2 regions of the Sanguibacter biliveldensis genome follow, and region 2 is predicted to be linked to the other one. Evidence: riboswitches for the same ligand, from Rfam matches in the RefSeq annotation. Region 2 holds a riboswitch; the other holds the start of a gene.
The links. Region 2 has a riboswitch for S-adenosylmethionine ahead of SANBI_RS17050 (rhodanese-like domain-containing protein). Riboswitches for the same ligand answer to the same signal wherever they lie in the genome.
Positions count from the first base shown of each region.

Region 1 (7,807 bases), 450 kb from region 2:
AGTCCTCCACCCTCCGGGCCGGACCCGGCGAACCGCTCACAGCGTCGCACGTCGACGCCCTCGCCGACGCCCTCTCCCCCTGGGCCCCGCGCGCCGCAGCCGCCGCGCGGCGGACCCTCGCAGACCTCGTGAGCACGACCGCTCCTCCGGCCGAGGTGACCGTCACCGCGACCCAGGACCCGTCCCTCGCCGCCGAGGGCTACACGCTCGACCTCGCGGCCGGCTCCTGGGCCCTCACCGCGGCCGACGAGACCGGGGCTTTCTGGGCGGTCCAGTCGCTCGCCCAGCTGCTCCGGGACGGTGCCGTCCCCGACCTGCAGGTCTCCGACGCCCCCGCCTACCCGGTCCGCGGCATGATGCTCGACATCGCCCGCTTCTACTTCGGCCCGGACGACATCCGCCGCGTGATCGACCTCGCGGCCTCGTACAGGCTCAACCAGCTGCACCTGCACCTCAGCGACGACCAGGGCTGGCGCCTGGAGATCCCGAGCCGCCCGCTGCTGACGAAGATGTCCGCGGCCCAGGACGTCGCGGGCGGCCAGGGCGGCTACCTCACGCTCGAGGACTACGAGCAGCTCCAGCGCTACGCCCTCGACCGCCACGTGGTGATCGTGCCCGAGGTCGACCTGCCCGGGCACACCCACGCCGCGCAGGTGGCCTACCCCGAGATCTCACCCGACGGCGCCGAGCGCGAGCCCTACATCGGCACAGAGGTGGGCTTCAGCTCGCTGCACCTCACGTCCGACGAGGCGTGGGACTTCGTCGACGACATCGTCGCGACCCTCGCCGAGCACACCCTCGGCGAGTACGTCCACCTCGGCGGCGACGAGTCGCTCACCCTCACGCGCGAGCAGTACGTCACGTACATGGAGCGCCTCGGGGCTGTCGCCGAGAAGCACGGCACCAAGGCCGTCTTCTGGCAGGAGGCAGCCGGCGCCGCGCTCCCCCCGGGGACGCGCCTGCAGTACTGGACCTCGCAGATCGAGACCGACCACATCGCGCAGGTCGCCCGCGACCACGACGTCACCTTCATCGCCTCCCCGGCGACCCGGGCCTACCTGGACCAGAAGTACACGGCCGACTTCCCGCTCGGTCTCACCTGGGCGGCGATCGTCGACGTGCGCGAGGCCTACGACTGGGACCCTGTCGCCGAGCTCCCCGGTGTCCCCGCGGAGTCGGTCGTCGGCGTCGAGGCCTGCCTGTGGACCGAGACCCCGCGGTCCTTCGACGACCTCACCATGCTCGTCCTGCCGCGCCTGCCAGCGGTCGCCTCGGTGGCCTGGGGCTCTCCCAAGGACTACCCGGCCTTCGCGTCGGCCCTCGCCCAGCACGGGCGCTGGTGGGACGCCGACGGTCTCGTCTTCTACCGCTCAGAGCAGGTCGACTGGACCTGACGACTGGCCAGGCTCGCGCCGTCCGCCGTGCAGCACGGCCACCACGGTGAGCGACCCGTCGAGGACGACGGCGTCGGCGCGGGCCCCGGGCTCCAGATGACCGACGTCGGTCCGGCCCAGGACCCGGGCCGGCGTCGTCGTGAGCGCCGCGAGCGCGTCGTCGAGGGGGACCCCCGCGGCGACCGCACCGCGGAGCGCGACGTCGAGGGTGAGGGTGCTGCCGGCGATCGACCCGCCCTCGCGCAGACGGGCCACCCCCTCGACCACGTCGACGACGAGCGACCCGAGCAGGTACTCGCCGTCGGCCACCCCGGTCGCCGACATCGCGTCGGTGACCAGGACGGTCCGGCCAACCCCTGCTGAGCGTGCCGCGTGCTGGACCGTGAGCGGGTGCAGGTGCACGCCGTCGGCGATGAGCTCGACCGCCACGCGCGGGTCTTCGAGCAGCGCGAGGACAGGCCCTGGAACCCTGTGGTGCACGGGCAGCATCGCGTTGAACAGGTGGGTCGCGAGCGTGACCCCGGCGTCGACGGCAGCCGTCGCCGTCGCGGCGTCGGCGTCGGTGTGACCGATGGCCGCCACGGCCCCGGCCTCGACGATCCTGCGGACGGCGTCGAGGCCGCCCGGGAGCTCGGGCGCGATCGTCACGACCTTGACGACCCCGGGCCGGGCGCCGAGCAGAGAGTCGACGTCCGCGAGCGCGGGCTCACGCAGGAGGGTCGGCTCGTGGGCGCCCTTGTGCAGAGGGCTCAGCCACGGGCCCTCGAGGTGGACCCCGGCGATCTCGCCGCTCTCGACGAGGGGGGCCAGTCCGACGATCGCGTCGCGGAGGGCCGGCAGGGGCGCTGTGACCAGGCTCGCGACGATCGTCGTGGTGCCGTGGGCCCTGTGCGTCGCGGCGACGGTCCGGGCGCTCGCGAGGAGGTCCGGTCCGTCCCCGAAGGACGCACCTCCGCCCCCGTGGCAGTGGACGTCGACGAAGCCGGGGACGAGCGTCGCCGCACCGAGGTCGGCCTGCTCGGCCGAGGCCCACGCGGCGTCCGGCTCGCCCTCGCCGACGGCGACGACGACACCCTGGTCGACGACCATCCAGCCGGGGCTCAGGGTCCTGCGCCCGGTGCGGAGAGAGGCGGCCGAGTACACGGTCGGGGACTGTGCACCGGGGACGGCTGGGGCGGGGGCGCTCGACATGCCCTCACCCTAGCGACACCGCACGTCCTCGCTGTCAGGACCGGATGCCCGCCGAGGGCCCTCGACCCGTTCTCCTGAGCCGCTGAGAGCCGCTGAGGTGTGGGATACCCTCGGTCCAGAGACTGCGTCGGCGGAGGGGGGACAACCGTGTCACCGGGACACGATCCACTGCCCTCACCCGACGGCGTCCCACCGCCAGCCGGTGTGCTCCCGACTCTCGACGGTCCCCCCGGGTCGACCTTCTCAGGGTCCGGCGTCGAGACCCTCACGGCGACCCAGACCATCGTCGACCTGCTCTCCGAGCTCATCGCGACCTCGACCACGAGCCTGTGGGGCGCGCACCCCGGGGCCGGCTTCGGCGCAGACCACATCGACACGTGGTGGGGGCCGGTGTCCGAGATGGCCGGCCGCGACGTCGAGGTCCGCACGATGCTCCAGCACAGCACCCGCACCCAGACCGCCACGCAGAGCTACGCCGCGCTCGCCCTCCCCGCCGGGGTGCTGATCCGCACGGTCCCGATGATCCCCGCGCGCACCCTGATCTTCGACGGCGTCGTCGCGATGGCGACACGCTTCGTCGACGGACGCTCGGCCGGTGCCCTCGTGATCCACGAACCGGGGCTCGTCGCGTACCTGGAGCGCGGGTACGACGCCGAGTGGGCGCTCGCGCAGGACTTCCCGGCACTGGTCGACGCCGAGGGACGCCCCGTCGAGATCGACCAGACCGCACGGACCGTGCTCGCGCTGCTCGCAGACGGCCACAAGGACGAGGTCGTCGCCCGTCGGCTCGGGTGCTCGGTCCGCACGGCGCGCCGGCACATCTCCTCGCTCATGGAGCTGCTCGAGTCGGGCAGCCGGTTCCAGGCCGGTGCGCGGGCCGCGCAGGCCGGCCTGCTCGACCGAGACGCACAGCTCGACTGACACGCTCAGGCGGCTGGCACGCTCAGCCCGACTGACACCCTCACCCCGGCCGGCACGCTCAGCCCGGCCGACCGCTCCGCTCCTCAGGCACGCGGACCGGGCGTCATCGAGGCCTCCCGCCAGCAGCGTCCACACGTCTCACCCGGCGCGGGACGGTCCCGCTGCCTAGAGTCGTCCGCGTGACCCCAGCCGACGCGCCCCCGCCGACCTCCCCAGCCGTCATCGCGGGGGACGTGGTCCGTGCGCTCGTCGCTGCGAGCATCGTCGTCGGCGCAGTCCTCTACGGCCCTGTCGGCGCAGCGCTGCTGTCCCTCGTCCTGCTGGGCTCGGTCGTCCCGCGCGCCCTCGGCCTGCACGGCTACGGGGACCCCGCGCTCGGCCTGGTGCTCTCGGCCGCCGCGTGGGCCGGGCTCCTCGACCTCTACGAGGCGGTGCCGTGGCTCGACCTCGTCATGCACCTGGTCGCCACCGCGGCCCTCGCGGCGCTCGTCTGGCTCGTCCTGCGCCGCGCAGGCGCTGTCTCCGGCCCCGGCGAGGCGTCGCTGCGCCGCCCCAGGCTCGGCGTCGTCGTCTCGGTGACGGGGCTCGGCTCCCTGCTGGCGCTGCTGTGGGAGATCGGCGAGTGGGCGGGCGCTACCTACGTCGACGGCTCGATCAACGTCGGTTACACGGACACGGTCTCCGACCTCGCCGTCGGCACCCTCGGGGCCCTCGTCGCAGGCCTCGTCCTCGCGAGGCGCTCGTGACCCGCCGGCCCGGCGCTGCGGACATCACCGTCGTGGTCCCCGCACGGGACGACGCGGCGCACCTCGCGCGGTGCCTCGACGCGCTCGCGCGCCAGTCGCACCCGCCCTTCGAGGTGGTCGTCGTCGACAACGCCTCGACCGACGCGACAGCCGAGGTCGCCCGGGCTGCCGGGGCTCGCGTCGTCCGTGAGGACAGCGTCGGCATCCCGGCCGCGGCGTCCCGGGGCTACGACGCCGTCGAGGGCGGGATCATCGCGCGGTGCGACGCGGACAGCCTGCCCCCGGGCGACTGGCTCGCGCGGATCGCGTCGGTCTTCGACGCCGACCCGACGCTCAGCGCGGTGACGGGCGCCGGGACCTTCTACGACCTCCCGCCCGTGCGCGGCCACCTCGCGCGCGTCTTCTACATGCGCGGGTACTTCTGGGGGATGCGCGCAGCCGTCGCGAACGTGCCGCTGTGGGGCTCGAACATGGCGCTGCGCGTCTCCGCGTGGCACGGCGTGAGGCACCTGGTGCACAGGGACGACCCGCAGGTGCACGACGACACCGACCTGAGCTTCCAGCTCGGCAGCTCGGCGCGCGTCAGGTACGACCGCGCGCTGACCGTCGGGGTCTCCGGCCGGACCTTCCAGTCGCCGGCGAGCCTGGCCCGCCGGTTCCGCTGGGCCCGGCGCACCCTCGAGGTGAACTGGGCCGTCAGCCCGCCGTGGGAGCGCTGGACGCACAGGATCTCGACAGCCCGCCAGCTCCCCGCCGCACCTGAGCGGGCTGTCGCACCGCAACCGGCCGTCACACCCGGACCGGCCGTCACACCCGAGCAGACCGTCACACCCGAGCCGGCCGTCGCGGCGCCACCCGACCGGATGCTCGATCCCGCTCCCGACCGGGGATAGTGCCGGGGGGCGAGCGGTGCGAAGATTCCGGCATGGGAATCCAGAGCACTCTCGCCGAGGGCGAGCACGTCGTCCTCAACCTCCGCACCCACGTCAAGGCGCTGTTCGGGGCGATCGCGCTCTTCGTCGTGCTCCTCGCGGCCGCGGTCGCCCTCGTCGTGCTGCTCCCGGAGAGCTCCGCGCGCGGCTGGATCCTGCTCGCGGGTGGTGTGGTGCTGCTCGTGGTCCTCGTCGGCTGGGTGCTGCTGCCCTTCCTGCGGTGGGTGACCTCGCGCTACACGGTGACCAACCGCCGGCTCATCACCCGCAGCGGCATCCTCACGCGCACGGGTCGGGACATCCCGCTCTACCGCATCAACGACGTGTCCTACGAGAAGAGCCTCACCGACCGCCTGCTCGGCTGCGGCACGCTCGTCATCTCGGACGCGACGGACAAGGCGGGGGTCACGCTGCACGACGTCCCGCGGGTCGAGCAGGTCCAGGTGGTCCTCCACGACCTGCTCTTCTCGGCCGACGACGGCTCGGACGACGGCGAGTTCCCGCCCCGCGAGCCCCGACGCCGTCTCCGCTGACGAGACGCTCGTCTCACCCCTCGGGCAGAACCTGGACCGCCTGATGGATGCCGTCTAGATTCGGGGACACCATCCAGAGCGGTTGAGAGTCCTGGCTCGACGACACCGCAGCAACCCCCCACTATGGAAGCCTCCTGATGGGTGCGGGTGCTAACGCCAGGTCCGATGGAGTGAACTCATGACGGCTTCCGACGTCCCACCGACCCCCGCCGGGGGCGGCTCCGCGACCGCCCCGCCGGGGCGGCCAGCAGCGCGCCCGGCACGGCAGCGCCCCACGATCTCCTTCGAGCTCATGCCGCCCCGCAACCCTGCCGCGGCGCCGAAGTTCTGGAGCACCGTCGACCACCTGATCGCCGCCAGGCCCGACTTCGTGTCGGTCACCTACGGCGCAGCAGGCGGAGACCGGACCACCGCGCAGACCGTCGTGAGGCGCATCCTCGAGCACGCCCCCGTGCTGCCGATCGCGCACCTCACCTGCGTCGGCGCCTCCCGCGACAACGTCGCCGAGGTGATCGACGAGTTCCTCGCCGAGGGTGTCCGCAGCTTCCTCGCGCTCCGCGGCGACCCCCCGCGCGACCAGCCCGACTGGCGCCCGCACCCGCAGGGCATCAACTCGAGCGACGAGCTCGTGGCGCTGCTCCGCGAGGTCGAGGCCCAGCGCTGCGCGGACGACCCCTCGTCCGCCCTGCGCTCGGCCGCCCGTCCGCTGACCATCGCCGTCGCGACCTTCCTCGACGGCAACGCGGCGGCCGGCACCACGCGGTCGCAGGAGGTGCAGCGGCTGCTCGAGAAGCAGCAGGCCGGCGCCGACTTCGCGATCACCCAGCTGTTCTACGAGGCCGACAGCTATGTCGGCTTCGTGGACGAGGCCCGGCGCGCGGGAGTCACCCTCCCGATCCTCGCCGGCCTGCTCCCCATGACCGACCCGGCGCGTCTCGCCCGGGTCGAGACCCTCACGGGCGTCCCCGCCCCGAGGGCCCTCGTCCGCGACCTCGAGTCCCTCGCCGACCCCGCAGCCCGGCACGCCCGCGGCATCCGGGCGTCGGTCGAGCTGGCCGAGGCCGTCCTCGCAGCCGGAGCCCCGGGCCTGCACGTCTACACCTTCAACAAGCACGAAGCCGCACTAGACCTGCTCGAGGGCGTACACCTCGGCGGCGGACCAGCGCACCCGGCACCTGCCGACGCTGGTCCCGACCTGGCCAGCGGGCCGTGGGTCGGCGCATCCCAACCAACCGCAGCACTGATCTAGAGGGATGACCCATGACGACACGTACTGAGCTCAGCTCTGACCAGCAGAACCCGACCTTTGCCGCATTCCCGGCGGCGACCATTCTCGGCTACCCCCGCATCGGGCCGCGCCGCGAGCTCAAGAAGGCCGTCGAGTCCTTCTGGGCCGGCCGCATCGACGCCGACCAGCTCGAGGAGACGGCAGCTGCCCTGCGCAAGGCGACCCGGGACCGTCTCGTGGCGCTCGGCCTCTCCGCGACCGACGGCGCCGTTCCCGAGACCTTCTCGTACTACGACCAGGTGCTCGACACCGCCGTGACCGTCGGGGCCGTCCCGCCCCGTTTCGCGACGGCCGACGGCGACCTCGACCTCGCCGGGTACTTCCGCGCGGCACGCGGCGAGGGCGACGACGCCCCGCTCGAGATGACCAAGTGGTTCGACACCAACTACCACTACCTCGTCCCCGAGATCGGACCGTCGACGGCCTTCCACCTCGCCTCCGACCGCGTGGTCCGCCAGCTCACCGAGGCGCTGGCCGACGGCGTGACGACCCGGCCCGTCCTCGTGGGACCGGTGACCTTCCTGCTGCTGAGCAAGGCCGCCGACGACGCCCCCGCGGGCTTCGAGCCGCTCTCGCGCCTCGCAGACCTGCTCCCCGTCTACGTCGAGCTGCTCCGCGCGCTCGCTGCGGCCGGCGCGACCTGGGTCCAGCTCGACGAGCCGGGCCTCGTGACCGACACGATCGACGTGCCGCTCGGCGACGTCCTGACCGCGGTCACCGAGGCGTACAGGGTGCTCTCGACCGACCTCGCCCGACCGGAGCGCCCGGCGATCCTGCTCGCCGCACCCTTCGGCGACCTCCA
Region 1 covers NZ_CP138359.1:57,913-65,719, reverse strand. Annotated here, with positions in the region: gene SANBI_RS00305 (family 20 glycosylhydrolase) at 1-1,394, shown strand, start outside; gene nagA (N-acetylglucosamine-6-phosphate deacetylase) at 1,371-2,585, opposite strand; gene SANBI_RS00295 (helix-turn-helix transcriptional regulator) at 2,733-3,506, shown strand; gene SANBI_RS00290 (hypothetical protein) at 3,686-4,252, shown strand; gene SANBI_RS00285 (glycosyltransferase family 2 protein) at 4,249-5,145, shown strand; gene SANBI_RS00280 (PH domain-containing protein) at 5,178-5,717, shown strand; SAM riboswitch class I at 5,784-5,889, shown strand; gene SANBI_RS00275 (methylenetetrahydrofolate reductase) at 5,896-6,966, shown strand; gene metE (5-methyltetrahydropteroyltriglutamate--homocysteine S-methyltransferase) at 6,978-7,807, shown strand, end outside.
Region 1: another riboswitch for S-adenosylmethionine. It lies ahead of SANBI_RS00275 (methylenetetrahydrofolate reductase); the one in region 2 lies ahead of SANBI_RS17050 (rhodanese-like domain-containing protein).

Region 2 (7,807 bases):
TCGCCGAGCGGGAGGCCAGGCAGGTCGTGGATGCCGTGCGCTGCACCGAGCGTCAGGGAGTCCCAGCGCTCGCGCCACGCTCCCCCGGGCCCGTCACCCGAGTCGAGGACGACCATGTCGACGCCCGGCACCAGCCCGCGCCGTCGCAGGTGGCGGGCGGCCGACAGCCCTGCCTGACCAGCCCCGATCACGACGACGTCGTACACGTGCACTCCTTGGTTGAAGGTTCAAGCACTACGGTAACCGCGTCGGTCCACCGGATGTTCCCGGCCAGCTTGAGAACACACGGCACCGACAGACAGTCGCCCGCGATCTAGCCATACCCCTGAACGAGTGCGAAAACACTGCAGATGCCGCTGGCGTCGACGAACAAGGGCGCAAAAGAGCGACCCGCACCGTCACCGAGCCGGGTTGGCGAGCTAGTCCAGCCGGCCCTCGACTCATCTCTCACCCATGACCTTCGTCCTGCTTCGTGATCTCTATCCCGATTACGGTTTTACCGCACCATCCGCCATCTCTCCGTCCAGAGCGCGACGACCGAGGCCAGCCCCACCCCTCGAGCCGCCACCCATGACCCAGAAGAGGAAAGTTGCTACTTACCTTCTTTCGCGACCACCTCTGGGACATCGTTTTCCTCTTAGGATCCACGTCCCTGACGGCCGTATTCGGTGCCCTGGTCGGCAGGCTCCAGAAACCTCCGGCAAACAGGGCGGGTCCCGATGCAGAACTTTGACGGCACAAGCCTGGCTTTTGCCATTGTCGGCATCCTCCTCGGCACCCCTATCGCCCTAGCATTCTCCCCGTTGCTCGGGGGGCACGGACACGGTCGAGTCTCCCTCAACAGCGCAGTGGCGCACTCCCTCGCGACGACCGATTGGCACGTCTTCGCAAGAATTCGAGCACAGTTCCCTTCAGGCGGCAGCACCAAGACGAGGACGAACGATGAAGAACTCGCGGCAGCCCTCGTCGCCCTCGTGATCCTCGTGACTATCGTGACCGCGTACGTGAGAAACGCAGTCCTCATCGCGGGGCTGATGGCAGGACTCTCAATCCTGGCCACGGTCGTAGTCACTATCACCTTCACCGTGCTGTGGCGCCGCGGCGCAGTGGACGGCAGAGGCATCGCCGCGCGCCTCGCAGCCGTCTATTTTGCAGTGATCGCCGGAGTCCTCTCAGCACTCTGGCTCGTTGAGCCCCCGCTCCACGCAGACGCTCTGGACGCCCTGGCGACAGCTCTACGCAATGGTGGCTCCATCTTCGCTGCCGATGGCGTGCACGTCGGAGTCATCGTGACCCAGATGTTCGCAGCCCTATTCACGTTCGGCCTGCTCATAGCCTGCATCGCACTTGGCCTGGGCTCAGTCTCCGCGGTGTACGTGCACTCCAGCAGTCGACCGCGCTGGCTCTGGAAGTTTGCTTTCTGGACCAATCGGTGGGCGATGCACACATCGACCTGGTGGACATTATTCATCCTTGCCTCTTTGTCCTTGATCATGACCAGCGGACTAGGATTCGACTGGTTGACGAGTGCATTCGCCTGGATCAACGAGAGGATCGACGCCCTACTTCCTGCGACACCGGCTCCGGCTCCGGCTCCGAACTAGGCCAGCGCGGCGCGTCTCGATGGCGCAGCATCACCGAGCGTCCCCAGGGCCCCGACTCGCGGACACATCGGCTGTCAGGCGCTCGTGAGAGGCTGGTCGCATGCCTGAACCGGACACCCTCGGCACCGCCACAGCCTTCAGCCCAGAGGCCTACGTCGAGGTCCTCACTTTCGACGGGACCGACCTGAGCGGCATCGACGCCGTCGACTCCCGCATCATCGAGTGCAGCTTCACCGGGACGGACCTGTCGGGCGCCGAGCTCGCCTCGTCACGGGTGAGCGACTGCTCCTTCGACACGGTCAACGCAGCGACCCTCGACATCTCGAGCGGCGACTGGCAGGACACCCAGATCCGCGCGAGCCGCCTCGGTGGCGTCCAGGCCTACGGCTCGCAGTGGTCGCGCGTCGCCTTCCACGGCACCAAGATCGACTACCTCAACCTCCGCGAGGCCCGCCTCGCGGACGTCACCTTCACCGACTGCGTCATCGGAGAGCTCGACCTCTCCTCAGCGCGCGGTACCCGGATGAGCTTTGTCGGGACGCGCATCGCCCAGCTCACCCTGAGCCGGGCGACCCTGACCCGGACCGACCTGCGCGGCGCGGAGCTCGGTCAGCTGACAGGCATCACGGGCCTCAAGGGCACGACGGTCAGCACCGACCAGTTCCTCGACCTCGCTCCGCTGCTCGCGGCACACCTGGGCATCTCGATCCAGTAAGACCAGTCCGCTAGGACGCCCGAGCCCGGCCCCGGCACGGCTCCGCCCCGGCCGGGTGGACCAGCCGGGGCGGAGTGCCGGGCGGGCTCCAGGAGCGCCCGCGGCGGCGAGCACGGCACGCAGCCGTGAGATCGTGACGGTCAGACAGGCAGCGCTCAGGCGTCGACGAGCGATCCTGCACGCGCAGCCGAGGCCTGCGGCTCCGGCACGGGGCCGCAGCCAGCAGCCCCCGCGATGAACCCGGCCGCGGCAGTGGCGATGAGCCCCGAGAGACCCGATCCCTCAGGCAGCGGACGCGGGTCGTCAGCGACGGTCCAGCAGGCGTCGACGATCTCGTAACGAGCGGTCGGGCCGTCAGTCACGTAGGTCTCGAGAGCGGCGACCAGACGGTCGACCTCCTCCTGCGTGGTCCCGACACCGACGCTAGCCCGCACGGCGCCCGAGGCGTAGCCGAGCCGGGCGAGGAGCGGGTGGGCGCAGAACCGACCGTCGCGGACGCCGATACCGTGCTCGGCCGAGAGGTACGCGGCGACGAGGCCCGGGTCGTGCCCGACGACCGAGAAGGTCACCACGCCGACAGGGTCGGACGCGTCGGCCCAGGCCCGGACCACCTGGACGCCCGGGATGGACTCGAGACCGCTCACGAGGCGCTCGCGCAGGTAGGCCTCGTGCGCCTCGAGCGTGCCCGCGGGCAGCGACGCGAGGGTCTCGCAGGCCGCGGCGAGGGCCACGGCGCCGATGACGTTCGGCGAGCCGGCCTCGTGCCGCGCCGGGGCGTTCGTCCACTGCACCTGGTCGAGGTCGACCTGGCGGACGGCTCCACCACCGGCGAGGTAGGGCGTCCCGGCGTCGAGCCAGTCGCGACGTCCCACGAGGGCCCCCGACCCGAAGGGCGCGTAGGTCTTGTGGCCCGAGTAGGAGATGTAGTCGACCCCGGTCTCGGCGAGCGAGAAGCGGCGGTGCGGGACCAGCTGAGCACCGTCGATCGCGACGCGCGTCCCCGCCTCGTGGGCGATCGCGACCACGTCGGCGACAGGCAGCAGCTCGCCGGTGACGTTCGACGCGCCGGTGAGCGCGAGCAGCGCGTAGGGCGCCCGGGCGAGCTCGGCCCGGATCGCCTCGAGGGTCTCGGCCACGGTCTCCGCGCCGTGCAGCACGGTCGCACCGCCGGCCGACCGCTGCCACGGGAGGAGGTTGGCGTGGTGCTCGACGTCGAGGACGAGCACCCGGCCAGGCGTGCCGTCAGCGTCGGCCGGGACGCAGCCGGCGAGCAGGTTGAGCGAGTCTGTCGTGTTGCGCGTGACGACAGTGACGTCGTCGGGCCGTGCACCGACGAAGGCGCCGATGGTCTGGCGCGAGGCCTCGTAGAGGGCCGTCGACACCTGCGAGAGGTAGCCAGCACCGCGGTGGACGGAGGCGTAGAGCGGCAGCACCTGTGTGACGCGGTCGGCGACGGCCTGGAGCGCGGGGGCACTCGCTGCGCAGTCGAGGTTGGCGTAGGTGACCGTCCGGCCGTCGACGAGCGGGACGAGGGTGTCCGAGCCGACGACAGGCAGGCAGGACTGGGCTTCAGGGGTGGCAGACATAGATCCTCCAGGACGTGGTGGGGATCGACGCACCTGGGTTCGACCGATTCCCGCGCTTGCCGGAGACCATCTGGTTCCGGCCAGGTCGTCACCCGGGGCACCCCACCGCGGAGGAGGGTTGCCGGCCAGCAAACCGGGGTTACACGCTGGCACTCATGACCTGCGTCAAGGATTGGCGAGGTTTTCGGGGGTGTCAATCAGCGAGCGCAGTCTGTCTTGCATGCTGGACGGGCTGTCTCATTCTGGGGGTCGAGGGCGATGCTCAGAGGGACAACCATCCAGAGCGGCTGAGTGACCTGGCACGACGACGCCGCAGCAACCCCTCCGACGAGCTCGACGTCGGGGCGAGGGTGCTACCGCCACGGACCGATGGAGGCATGACATGAGCTACGCAGGCGACCTCACCCCGCAGCAGGCCTGGGACCTGCTCGAGACCACCCCCGACGCCGTCCTCGTCGACGTGCGCACAGTCGGCGAGTGGCAGCAGATCGGCGTCCCCGACCTCTCCCCGCTCGATGGTGACCGCGAGGTCGTCTTCACCGAGTGGGCGACGGCCTTCGGCCCCAACCCGCGCTTCCTCGACCAGCTGGCCGAGGCTGGCCTCACACCCGGCGACGGCCGCCCGGTGATCTTCCTGTGCCGCTCGGGCAACCGGTCGATCGGTGCGGCTGTCGACGCGACGGCAGCCGGCTTCGGTCCGTCGTACAACGTGCTCGAAGGTTTCGAGGGCGACACGGACCTCTCCGGCGGGCGGACCGTCAACGGCTGGCGCCTGCGCGGCCTGCCGAGCACCACCTACACCGCTGGGGAGTGAACGAGGATGTCGACCACCCCTGACGCCCCGGCCGGCGCTTCGGCCGCGACCGCACCGACCGTCCCGTCATCCGACCCGACCCGACCTCCGCGCACTGTCCGTGCCGCGACCGCTGCTGTCCGCGGTGGCCAGGTCCGCTCCGAGTTCCAGGAGACCTCTGAGCCGATCTACCTCACCCAGGGCTACGTCTACGCGCAGGCCGCCGACGCCGAGGCGGCCTTCAAGGGCGAGACCGACCGCTTCATCTACTCCCGCTACGGCAACCCGACGGTCCACATGTTCGAGGAGCGTCTGCGGCTCCTCGACGGCGCCGAGGCCTGCTACGCGACGGCGACAGGCATGTCCGCAGTCTTCACCTCCCTCGCGGCCCTCGTGAAGTCCGGGTCCCGTATCGTCTCGGCCCGCGCGCTCTTCGGCTCGACCGTGGTGATCTTCGACGAGATCTTCGCCGACTGGGGAGTCACCGTGGACTACGTCGACGGCCACGAGACCGAGCAGTGGGAGGCGGCCCTGGCCACCCCGGCCGACGTCGTCTTCTTCGAGACCCCGTCCAACCCGATGCAGGACATCGTCGACGTCGAGCGCGTCTGCGAGCTCGCGCACGCCGCCGGCGCTGTCGTCGTCCTCGACAACGTCTTCGCGACGCCGATCCTGCAGAAGCCCTTCGAGCTCGGCGCCGACGTCGTGGTGTACTCGGCGACCAAGCACATCGACGGGCAGGGCCGTGTGCTCGGCGGGGCGATCCTCGGGTCGAAGGAGTACATCGAGGGACCTGTCCAGAAGTTCATCAGGAACACTGGACCCTCGCTCAGCCCTTTCAACGCCTGGGTGCTGCTCAAGGGACTCGAGACCTTGCCGATCCGTGTCGCCGCGCAGACCGCCGCAGCGCTGCGGGTCGCCGAGCACCTCGAGACGCTGCCGGGGATCACCCGGGTCCGCTACCCGTTCCTGCCGTCGCACCCGCAGCACGAGCTCGCCCGGAAGCAGCAGACCGGCGGCGGGACCGTCGTCACCTTCGACCTCGCGGTCCCCGAGGGCACCGACCCGGAGTCGGCCAAGAAGCGCACCTTCGCCTTCCTCGACGCCCTCGAGGTCATCGACATCTCGAACAACCTCGGCGACGCGAAGTCGCTCATCACGCACCCCGCGACGACCACGCACCGCAGGATCGGCCCGGAGGGACGCGCTGCCGTGGGCATCGCGGAGACGACGGTGCGCCTGAGCGTCGGGCTCGAAGACGTGCAGGACCTCATCGAGGACGTGGAGATCGCGCTCCAGGCGTGAGAGGCAGCCGTCCGGCCGTCGCGGACGGACCGCCACGAGAGACGTGGCCCCAGCCGGAATCCGGCTGGGGCCACGTCTGTCGTGCTGAGGTGCTGGTGGTGCTGATCGTCCCGCTACGTCAGGCGGTGACGAGGGTCCCGAGCACCGAGGTGAAGAAGGTGAGCCCGTCGGTCCCGGCGCGAGGGCCAGCCTCGGCGGCCGTCCCGAAGCCCACCTCGACGGCGTGCTCGGGGTGCGGCATGAGCCCGACGACGTTGCCCGCAGCGTTCGTGATCCCGGCGATCCCGCGCCGCGAGCCGTTGGGGTTCTCACCGGCGTAGCGGAAGACGACGCGGCCTTCGCCCTCGAGCTCGTCGAGGGTGTGCTCGTCGGCGACGAACTGCCCGTCCTGGTTCTTGAGCGGGATGGTGATCTCCTGGCCGGCGCGGAAGCCGCGCGTCCAGGCGGTGTCGGCGTTCTCGACCGTGAGGCGCTGCTCGCGGCACAGGAAGGACAGCGACTCGTTCTTGATCATCGAGCCGGGCAGCAGGTGCGACTCGGTGAGGATCTGGAAGCCGTTGCAGATGCCGAGGACGGGCAGGCCGCCGTTCGCGGCGTCGACGAGGACGTCCATGACGGGCGCGAAGCGCGAGATCGCCCCGGCACGCAGGTAGTCCCCGTAGGAGAAGCCGCCCGGCAGGACCACGGCGTCGACCCCGTGGAGGTCGGCGTCGGCGTGCCACAGCGGGACCGCGGTGCCACCGGCGATGCGGACCGCGCGGGCCGCGTCGCGGTCGTCGAGCGTGCCGGGGAAGGTGATGACGCCGATGCGCGCGCCGGTGAGGACGTCGCTCATGCCTGGGCGCCCTGGACGGCGTCGAGGCTCGCGGCGTCGACGACGGCCACGACGTCTTCGATGATCGGGTTGGAGAGCACCGTGGCTGCGGCCTCGCGGGCGGCGGCGAGGACCTCGTCGGTCACCGGCCCGTCGACCTCGAGCTCGAAGCGCTTGCCCTGGCGCACGCTGGTGAAGCCTGTGAGACCGAGGCGCGGCAGGGCGTTGGCGACGGCCTTCCCCTGCGGGTCGAGGATCTCGGGCTTGGGCATGACGTCGACGACTACGCGTCCCACGGGGGCTCCTAGTGCTCGGTTCTGGTCACGCGAGGGCGTGAGGGCGGAAGCGCGCGAGGCCCCGGCCGAGAGACGGCCAGGCGGTCCTCTGAGTGCTTCGCGGACAGTTTATCGCGAGGCTGCGCGCGGGCGTGCGCGCGTCTCGCGACGGGCGTCGCAAGGGCTTCACCGGCACCCCGCTGATCTCCGAGGCTGCTGCCCCTCGGGGTCAGCGCTCGGCCGACCCGACCTCCGCGGCCTCGTCTAGCCAAGCTGCCAGGAGCGGGCTGGCCGGGTTGAGACGTCGCGCGCTCTCCGCACCGGTCTCGTCCGGCGGCATCGTCGTCACGAGGAGCAGAACATCTGCCCGGGCGTCCCCCGCCCCGAAGAGACCGTCGGCGTCTAGGGCTCGGAGGGCCGCCTCCATCGATGCCAGTCGGAGGTCGTACTCTGCCTGGGCCTGCTCTGCAGACATGTCGAAGAGATCGCCACGCGCCGTGAAGAGCTCCTCGAGCCCAGCGAGGTGCTCGTCTCCGTAGACGGCGAAAGGGCTGTCCGGCAGGTCCCACCGGGTCGCGTCGTCCGGGGTGACGATGAGATACGGCCGGAGCGCCTCACCGCTGGTGGCGAGCGCGTAGACGCAGAACGGTCCGGGGTGCTCGTCGTGGAGCTGCTGGACAGCGAGCCGCGTCCCGCGCACGATCTCGGCAGTCAG
Region 2 covers NZ_CP138359.1:3,922,568-3,930,374, forward strand. Annotated here, with positions in the region: gene SANBI_RS17030 (FAD-dependent oxidoreductase) at 1-206, opposite strand, end outside; gene SANBI_RS17035 (hypothetical protein) at 720-1,604, shown strand; gene SANBI_RS17040 (pentapeptide repeat-containing protein) at 1,705-2,319, shown strand; gene SANBI_RS17045 (aminotransferase class V-fold PLP-dependent enzyme) at 2,475-3,905, opposite strand; SAM riboswitch class IV at 3,953-4,066, opposite strand; SAM riboswitch class I at 4,177-4,281, shown strand; gene SANBI_RS17050 (rhodanese-like domain-containing protein) at 4,288-4,719, shown strand; gene SANBI_RS17055 (O-succinylhomoserine sulfhydrylase) at 4,726-6,003, shown strand; gene purQ (phosphoribosylformylglycinamidine synthase subunit PurQ) at 6,122-6,838, opposite strand; gene purS (phosphoribosylformylglycinamidine synthase subunit PurS) at 6,835-7,113, opposite strand; gene SANBI_RS17070 (DUF4303 domain-containing protein) at 7,322-7,807, opposite strand, start outside.